3 regions of the Bacillus sp. PK6-16 genome follow, and region 3 is predicted to be linked to each of the others. Evidence: predicted binding sites of a transcription regulator. Region 3 holds the regulator's gene; each other region holds the start of a gene.

Region 1 (3,243 bases), 1.4 Mb from region 3:
TTACAACGATAAAATCCTTGCTCTTACTCACTTTTTTCACCCTTCCGCTTTTAATTCTAATAGTAAATCTCTTAGTTCAGCTGCACGCTCGAAGTCTAACGCTTTTGCTGCTTCTTTCATCTCTGCTTCCATCTTCGCAATTGTCTTTTCGCGCTCTTTTTTCGTCATTTTCTTAGCAGGAGTTGCTTCGTATGTTTCTGTCTCTTCAGCAGCTGTCGTTGCACGGATAACATCACGAACGCCTTTTTGAATCGTTTTCGGCGTAATACCATGCTCTTCATTGTAAGCTTCTTGTATACTACGACGACGCTTCGTTTCTTCAATCGCAATTCCCATAGATTTCGTTATACGATCTGCATACATAATAACGCGGCCGTTTTCATTACGCGCGGCACGACCGATTGTTTGGATTAATGAACGTTCTGAACGCAAGAACCCTTCCTTATCAGCATCTAAAATAGCTACAAGTGATACTTCCGGAATATCTAATCCTTCTCGCAATAAGTTAATACCGACAAGTACATCAAATTTACCGAGGCGAAGATCGCGGATAATTTCAATACGTTCTAACGTTTTAATTTCAGAGTGAAGATAGTTAACTTTAATTCCTACATCTTTTAAGTAATCCGTTAAATCCTCTGACATTTTCTTCGTTAAAGTCGTAATTAATACACGTTCATTCTTTGCAATACGATCTTGAATCTCTCCTAATAAATCGTCAATTTGCCCTTCAATTGGTCGTATATCAATTGGTGGATCTAAAAGCCCTGTTGGACGAATAATTTGTTCTATTACTTCTGGCGACTGCTCTAATTCATACGGTCCTGGCGTTGCTGAAACATAAATAACTTGATTCGTTTTCTCTTCAAACTCATCGAATGTGAGCGGTCTATTATCTAAAGCTGACGGCAGACGGAATCCATGATCCACAAGCACTTGCTTACGCGCTTGGTCCCCGTTATACATCGCTCTTACTTGCGGTACTGATACGTGCGATTCATCCATAACGATTAAGAAATCTTTCGGGAAATAGTCTAATAGCGTATACGGCGTTGCCCCCGCTGGACGAAGTGTTAAATGACGGGAGTAATTTTCAATACCTGAACAAAATCCCATCTCGCGCATCATTTCTAAATCATAACGTGTACGCTGCTCTATACGCTGCGCTTCTAACAACTTGCCGTTATCATTTAATTCCTTTAAACGCTCTTCTAATTCTTTTTCTATATTTTCAATAGCGACCTTCATCTTTTCTTCACGTGTAACGAAGTGAGATGCCGGGAAAATTGCTACATGATCACGTTCTGCTAATACTTCTCCTGTTAACGCATTTACTTCGCGAATACGATCAATCTCATCGCCAAAAAACTCAATTCGAATACAATGCTCGTCAAGTGATGCCGGGAAGATTTCAACTACATCTCCGCGCACACGGAATGTACCGCGCTTGAAATCAATATCATTACGCCCATACTGTACATCAACAAGTTCACGAAGCAATTGATTGCGGTCCTTTTCCATACCAACTCGAAGTGAAACAACTAGCTCGCGGTATTCTTCTGGAGAACCTAAACCATATATACATGAAACACTCGCAACGATAATTACATCATCCCGTTCAAATAATGCAGACGTTGCTGAGTGACGTAATTTATCAATTTCATCATTAATCTGTGCGTCTTTTTCAATAAACGTATCTGTTTGTGGCACATACGCTTCTGGCTGATAATAATCGTAATAACTAACAAAATATTCAACTGCATTATTCGGGAAAAAGTCTTTCAACTCACTATATAACTGTCCTGCTAACGTTTTATTGTGAGCCATGACAAGTGTTGGCTTTTGCACTTCTTTAATGACATTTGAAATCGTAAATGTCTTACCCGTTCCTGTTGCTCCAAGCAACACTTGCTTTTTCTTTCCACTATTAATTCCCTCTACAAGCTTCTCAATAGCTACCGGCTGATCACCTTGGGGGGAATACGCTGAGACAATTTCAAATTGATGTTCCAAGTATAATCCGACCTCCTCATAAAAAATCTGTATTATTATTTTACCACGAATACCTATAAAAAACCTAAAAAAACGAACAGATATTCGGTAAAATTTTCGACAATATACACATAGAAAAAGGAAGGAGTAAATACTTCCTTCCTCTACTAATTCTATTTTTTAGATACATATACTAAGTCATATCCATTGCGCCCAGCTTCATTCATACAATCTGTTAACCGATAAGTACTTTCTGATTCGCGCAGCTCTTTAACAATACTTTTACAACTATCTTTATGTAATCCTTTATGGTCACCAGCAAACTTGTCTTGTCTACTATCTAACACATAAAGGATATCTTTCCCACTATGCTCTAACGTTTGAAAAACCGGGTCACCTTCATCGGTATACTGTACAATTCTTATTTTATCAACTTTCCCTTGATCAACGTTCATAACGAACTGTTCGAATTTATCTAGATTGGAAGTTCCTGCTTCCTTTACAATGATATCATTCTTCTTATCAATTATAGTGCTAGATGGTGAACATGCTACTAAACTAAAGAGAAATAGACATATACAACTGGTTCTTTTTTCTATTGTCATCCTCTCCTATAAAATTTATTTGTATACCAGAAAAGCTACTTTTAACTATGAAAGTAGCTTTTCTTTTCCTTTCTCCTTCTTCGGAAAAATCACATATGAAAATGAAATTGCTGTATCAACTAAAAATACAATCGCCCACACTTGGCTCACGCGACTTGCAGCTTTATTTAAAACGATTCCCGATTCTAACCAATTACCCCATTGTTCAAATGGAATAAATCCATACGCGAAGAAAAAGAATATGTGCACACCAACGAATAAAACAAGATGTAATATCCAATTTTTTATTTCCTGCTTTGTATAGGCCATGCCTGTTAATTCTACCTGTTCTTCAATAATAGGCGCCGGTTCATTACGCCATTTCGCAACTGATTTTTGTACAAATATATCAAGCTTCTTTAAATCCTTTTTCCCGTAGAAAACTGCATATAATAAAATGATTACAGTAATGATTTGAAAGTTAGAGAACTTTCCTGTTTGATAATAGTCCACTACTCCTAAAGTTAAAATAAACACTTCATTTACGAGGAGTACAATCCCCATAATAAAGCTCGCCTTTTTCAAACGGAATCCGTAGCGAAGTAAAAAGAAACCGATAGCTGATAACCAAAATACAATCTCTGCCCCAATTAAAAAATACCAACGA
Region 2 (3,243 bases), 2.5 Mb from region 3:
ACTTCCACAAATGAAGATCAGCATGAAGAAGAGCACGTTGCAGAAATCAAAAAACAGTTAACTACATCAAAATTTTCTTATCATGTTGAAGCTATAAGTCCGAAATTTACTGAAAATAATTACACACTTATTAAGTTAACAGAGTATAACCGTTTTGCGAAGCTCTTTGGGCATGAAGCAGAAACGTTGGATAATGATCAAGAAATTATATTAGTACCAACATCAGTTACACAAAAAGAAAAATATGCGAAAGGAAAAGGGATTCCTCCGCAACTAGATGTAGCTCAAGGGAACTCTGATTTGACTTTGAAAGTAAAAAAAGCTATACCACACCTAACTTTACCTATTCAGAAGAGTGCTACGATAGTAGTGTCGGACTCCTTATACGACAAATTCCCGAACATAGACACGGAATATGGTCCCATTGTTAAAAAGAGATACGGATTTGTAGTGGAAAATTGGGAAAAAACAAAAATGATTACGAAGAATTTAGAGGCGCAATTAGAGAATACAGAAATGGTTAATCCTACTCATTCTTTTGAATCGTTATACTCTGAATGGATTTCTTCAAAACAAAAGAATGGTGTATTACTTATTGTGAGTGTATTGGTAGGTATCGTATTCTTTACCTTTGCAGCTAGTTTGCTATATTTCCGTCTATATGCAGATTTAGAAAGAGAGCAAAAACAATATGAAATGATTGCAAAAGTTGGCCTGAGCAGAAAAGAGCTAAAGAAAATAGTAACGCGTCAGCTTATATTGATGTTCTTTTTACCAATACTTTTAGCGATTATTCATAGTGGTGTCGCTTTTATGGCATTACAGAGACTAGTGGATTTTTCGGTTTTAAAAACGTCTATCATAATTTTCTTAGCCTTTCTATTCATTCAAAGCGTATACTTCTTCACGGTCAGATGGCGTTATTTACAAAAGTTATACAAGAAAATTATGTAGTTTATTTGTTAAACAAAGAGGAGAGTATAAAACATGAGAAAAGTAATTAAATTATGTATGGTAGGAATCGTTTCTATTTCGATGTTAGGAGCATGTTCTTTTGGAAAGACAGAAGAACCAAGGAATGGGGCTGTACTTATTGGAGAAGAACAACAATTAAAAGATATAGTAAATCAACATAAAAGTGATATTATATCCAATGATTTATATCAGGTAAAAAGAGCAGAAACCAATATTAAGGTGAAAAGGGAAGATAAAGAAAAAATCGAGAAGCAGCAAGTATTAATTATAGATCAAAAAACAGCTGAAGGTGTTATGAAGAAAGGGCTATTAAGAGAGACTAATAATGGAGTGCCTACTAGTGGAGGTCCAATTACTTCTTTACCAACCATTCCAAAAGGGAAAGTTTTGATGTTTACCAACAATGAAAATAAAGAAATAAAAGAAATTAAAGTAAATGATAAAAAAATCAACGTACAATACGAAGATGATATCTCGCTAGGACGTGGTCGTAATACAGCTTATGAAGACATAGTTTTGATTGTAGATGCTACAACATTTAAAGATTTACCGGGAACAGAAACTTATATGGAAGTATTACATTTCAACAAGTCTTATGGAGAAAATAAATCATTTAATGGGGACGACGCAGAAGCTAAGCAAGCATGGAATGAATGGGAAAAGTTTACTAAAGATATGAAGGAACAAGTAAACTCATTCGATACAGTTTCAATCATAAAAAAATAAAAAATCCTTATTTGGTGTAATAAAAAAACAGGATGAATGTTTGAATTCATCCTGTTTTTTCTATTGGAATGAAAAAAGTAATAAGAAGTAAGTTTTCTCATGCTGAATATTTCGAAATGAATTTGGGAGTGGGCTACAGTCTTAAAACTTAAGATTTTCTTTAGATTTAACTTAAGGATCTCTTATGTTTTTCTTACTATACTTTGTATCAGTTGGTATTCGGGAAAGTTTTAAAATCCGGGGGATTTATGAAGGTTAGAATTGCAAACAAGTGGATGTATTTTGTTCCTTTGTTAAATACTCTGTTTGTTGTTAAAAAATCATCATATTTGGCGAATTTTACGATTTTTTGTTTGTACATAAAAAGGAGCAAATGATTTGTTTACCATTGAACATATATATCAGGAAATTTTAGAAGGTAGAAGAAGGCGATTTCCTAAAAATACATGGAGTGAAGATCAGGATAATACGCTAGCGAGACGTGTAATTATATATCTTATAGAACAAGTTTTACAGTGGGATAAAAAAACTATTCTTAAGTGTTGGAAGTCACAATTAATCATTCAATATAAATTAGGTGGTTTACTTAGTGCTAAATATCATGATAGCCCATATGCAATGATAAATGATGTTTATCCGAATTGTTTTAAAGAATGGGATTTTCAAATGACACCTAGAAACTATTGGACAAAGGAAAAGGCATTGGAAGCATTAAAATGGACGATAGAAGAAAAAGAAAGGTTAACAGATAATAAGTTATTGGAGGTTTATAATGTTCAGTGGTTATCTAATCATAATTTGAGTTCGCCTTGCCAAATTTTTTGGGGAAATAGTCCTTACATAATGATAAATGAATTATATCCAGCCCATTTTAAGGAGTGGGAGTTTAAAAAAACTCGTAGTCATTCGTGGACAAGGAAAAAAGCGTTGGAAGCATTAAAATGGACCATAGAGGAAAGAAAACAAATGGATGCTGAGGGAATCAGGAAAAAAATTAGTGTAAGTTGGTTTACTGAAATAGGCTTAAGGACTCCACTTGAGAGATACTGGTATGATAGTCCATTTCGCATGATAAATGAGTTATATCCTGGATGTTTTAAAGAGTGGGAATTCCAGAAAACACCTAAAAACTACTGGACAAAGAAAAAGGCACTAGAAGCATTAAAATGGACGATAGAGGAAAAAGAAAAGTTGCCTAATGAAGAACTAATAAAGGTGTATAGTAAAAAATGGATAATCAGTCAGGGGTTAAGAACACCTTTAAATATATTTTGGAAAAATAGTCCATATGCTATGCTGCACGATTTGTATCCAGGGAAGTTTAAAGAATGGGAATTAAATAGAGTTTCTCGGGGATTTTGGACAAAGGAGAAGGCATTAGAAGCATTGAAATGGATGATAGAGGAAAAAGAAAAGTTAACAAATGAAGAACTTATAAGGGTGTATAGTAGAAGATGGATAATTAATCAAGGATTAAGAACTCCATTAGATAGATTTTGGAATAAGAACCCACATGCTATGTTAAACGAACTGTATTCAAAT
Region 3 (3,243 bases):
GTAAATATTATCAATTAACAGAGCAAGGGGAGACGCAATTTCATTTGTTAGTAACAGAATGGCGTGATTTTGCGAAAGGGGTACAAGAAATTATTGAAGGGGTGGAATGGGATGAGTAAAGAAGGGTTTCTTAAAGAATTATCAAGTTATCTTAGAAAGTTACCAGAGGAAGAGAGGCAAGATATTTTATTGGATTATGAAGAGCACTTTCAGTTTGGACTAGAAGAGGGGAAAACTGAATCGGAAATAATACAGGGCCTTGGTTCTCCGAAAGTAATCGCGAAAGAATTACTTGCGATGTATCGCTTCGATGAAATGAAAAAAAATCCATCGACTTCAAATGTGACAAGAGCTGTTATGGCAGCGATTGGACTTAGTTTGTTTAATTTTATTATTGTGTTAGGCCCGTTAGTCGCAATTATTGCTTTTATATTTTCTTTTTGGATCGGTGGTATTGCTAGTGTAGTAACACCACTTTTCGTTATTGGAAAAGTATTTATGGGTACTTTTATATGGTTGGATCTTTTCGTTAGTATAACGTTTGTTGGAGTAGGTTTATTGTTATGTATTATCGCTTTTTATAGTACAAAGTGGTTTAAGAGATTGTGTGTACGATATGTAATATGGAACTTCAAAATGATAAAAGGAGAGTAAATGATGAAAAAACTATTTTTAATCGCTATCGCTTGTATCGTTATTGGAGTAATAGGAATTTCCCAAACATATGAAAAAGCAGTACAAACTGCTGAAAAAGGCGATAAAGAAAATGTAATTAAAAACGAAACATTAAAAAATATAGAAGTTAAGTTAGATGCCGGGGATATTATTGTCCAAAAATCTCCTGACTCTTCTTTTTATGTAAAGCAATCGGGAGATGTACGTAAACAAGAGATTCGTATCGCAGAAGATGGTGACACATTAAAAATTATTGGGGAAAGAGAAAAAGGTGCTTCATTTGATTTTTCTTTTTACGATTTTAGGTTTCAAACGTCTAAATTGACTCTACTTGTGCCCGAACGCTCTTACCAAGATGTAAAAGTAAATTCATCTGCTGGACAAATCGAAATGAGTGATGTGAAAAGTGATAGCGTAAGTGTTAGAACACTTGCTGGAGAAGTAGAGTTGAAACAAGTAACGGCTAAGAATGTGGAGGGATCGACAAAAGCTGGTGAGGTGAACTTTAAGAAGGTATTAGGGAAAGTGACCGCAAAAACAACAAGTGGGGAAATAAATATTCAAGATCATGATTCTAAATATAATCTAGAAGCAAGTTCAACTGCGGGAGATATAGATATTACTTTATCGGAAAAACCACAAGATGCGGTAATTACTGGGCAAAGTGCTGCGGGAGATGTAACGATTTTTAATGAAGAGAATAAAAATGTAACAATTGGAAATGGTAGTAAAAAGATTAGCGGTAAAACGGCTGCGGGAGATGTGACGATTGAAACTCGTTAATAAGAAATAGAATGCATGGAAATCTATCAAAATACAAAAAGAAGATAATTACCGTATATAAATAAGGTAATTATCTTCTTTTTGTTATTTTTAATGTAAATCACGATATACGCCAATTACTTTCCCGATAACTGACACTTGTTTTAAAATGATAGGTTCTAATGAAGAGTTTTCTGGTTGTAGACGGAAATGGTCTTTTTCTTTATAGAAACGTTTAACTGTTGCTTCGTTATCCTCTGTTAAAGCGACTACAATTTCACCATTATATGCAGACTGCTGTTGGCGAACAACAACTAAATCTCCATCGAAAATACCAGCTTCAATCATACTATCTCCAGAAATACGTAACATGAACACTTGGTCTGCTCCAGCAACAATACTAGCTGGAAGTGGGAAATGTTCTTCTACGCTTTCGACCGCTGTAATTGGTAAACCAGCAGTGACTTTTCCGACAATTGGAACTTGAATAACAGATTGTGTTTCCGTATCCATTCGATCTTCACCTAAAATTTCAATGGCACGTGGTTTTGTTGGATCGCGTCGAATGTATCCTTTTTCTTCTAATCGTGATAAATGTCCGTGCACTGTAGAACTAGAAGCGAGGCCGACTGCTTGACCAATTTCACGTACGGAAGGTGGATATCCTTTTTCTTGTACTTTTAGCTTAATAAAGTCGAGAATGTCTTGCTGGCGTTTCGTTAACTTTTCCATGTTTTCTAACACCTCGTTTTCTTTCATTTTTCTTATTAATAAGTATAACATGTGAAAAAACATTCTACAAACATAAGTTCGAACAAATGGCGGATTTATGTTACACTATAGGGAAATAATAGGGAGAAAGAGGGGTTCAAAATGAATGCAATTATTTATGCACGTGTGAGTACAACGAAAGAAGCGCAAGAAACATCATTATTACGTCAAAAAGATGAATTATTGCATTTAGCTGAGCGCTATCAAATGAATGTTACTAAGGTGATTGAAGAGCAGGCTAGTGGATATACAATTGAACGTGACGGTATATTAGAGGTGTTGGATACAATTCGAGACGAACAAATTGATGTGTTACTTATACAAGATGAAACGCGTCTTGGTAGAGGAAATGCGAAGATCGCGTTAATGCATTGTTTACATAAAGAAGGCATAAAAGTATATACGCATACACATAATGGTGAATTACAATTGTCGGATTCTGATTCAATGGTATTAGATATTATTGGTATTGTTGAAGAATATCAAAGAAAGATTCATAATTTGAAAATTAAACGAGGTATGCAACGTGCAGTAGAAAAAGGTTATCGTCCAGAAAAAAATTTAAAAAATCGTCATTTAAGTGTAGGAAGAGAGAAAAAAGAAGTGCCAATTGAGGAAATTGTACGTTTGCGAAAAAGTGAACTCACGTTTGAAGAAATTGCAGCAACATTACGTGGATTTGGTCATAATGTTTCAAAGGCGACTGTACATCGTAGATATGTAGAGTATACGAAGCAATTGCTTGATAAAGAAGAGTAACTATTGTATGATAATAATCAGTTTTGATTAGAAGGGGGATTCGAGATGATTAATCACGAACTCGTTGAACGCATTAACTTCTTAGCGAAAAAAGCAAAAGCTGAAGGTTTAACTGAAGAAGAGCAACGTGAGCGTCAATCGCTACGTGAACAATATTTAAAAGGATTTCGTCAAAATATGTTAAACGAACTTAAAGGTATTAAAGTTGTTAACGAAGAAGGTACAGATGTTACACCGACGAAATTAAAAGCTTTAAAAAAGCAAGATAATGCAAGA

What was found. The regulator LexA, encoded in region 3, represses DNA repair genes until DNA is damaged. The targets are predictions, from matches to a motif close to CGAACATATGTTCG.
Region 1: the regulator LexA is predicted to act here: its motif matches at 2,087-2,100, upstream of uvrB (excinuclease ABC subunit B).
Region 2: the regulator LexA is predicted to act here: its motif matches at 2,044-2,057, upstream of M1D66_RS23095 (DUF4046 domain-containing protein).

The regions. Positions count from the first base shown of each region.
Region 1 is NZ_CP096511.1:352,027-355,269, reverse strand. Features, by position in the region: gene uvrA (excinuclease ABC subunit UvrA) at 1-31, opposite strand, end outside; gene uvrB (excinuclease ABC subunit B) at 37-2,013, opposite strand; gene M1D66_RS01665 (DUF4362 domain-containing protein) at 2,166-2,597, opposite strand; gene M1D66_RS01660 (hypothetical protein) at 2,643-3,243, opposite strand, start outside.
Region 2 is NZ_CP096511.1:4,495,468-4,498,710, reverse strand. Features, by position in the region: gene M1D66_RS23105 (FtsX-like permease family protein) at 1-954, shown strand, start outside; gene M1D66_RS23100 (lipoprotein BA_5634 family protein) at 988-1,701, shown strand; gene M1D66_RS23095 (DUF4046 domain-containing protein) at 2,080-3,243, shown strand, end outside.
Region 3 is NZ_CP096511.1:1,723,118-1,726,360, forward strand. Features, by position in the region: gene M1D66_RS08940 (PadR family transcriptional regulator) at 1-119, shown strand, start outside; gene M1D66_RS08945 (DUF1700 domain-containing protein) at 112-654, shown strand; gene M1D66_RS08950 (DUF4097 family beta strand repeat-containing protein) at 655-1,458, shown strand; gene lexA (transcriptional repressor LexA) at 1,549-2,169, opposite strand; gene M1D66_RS08960 (YneB family resolvase-like protein) at 2,311-2,967, shown strand; gene M1D66_RS08965 (DUF896 domain-containing protein) at 3,013-3,243, shown strand, end outside.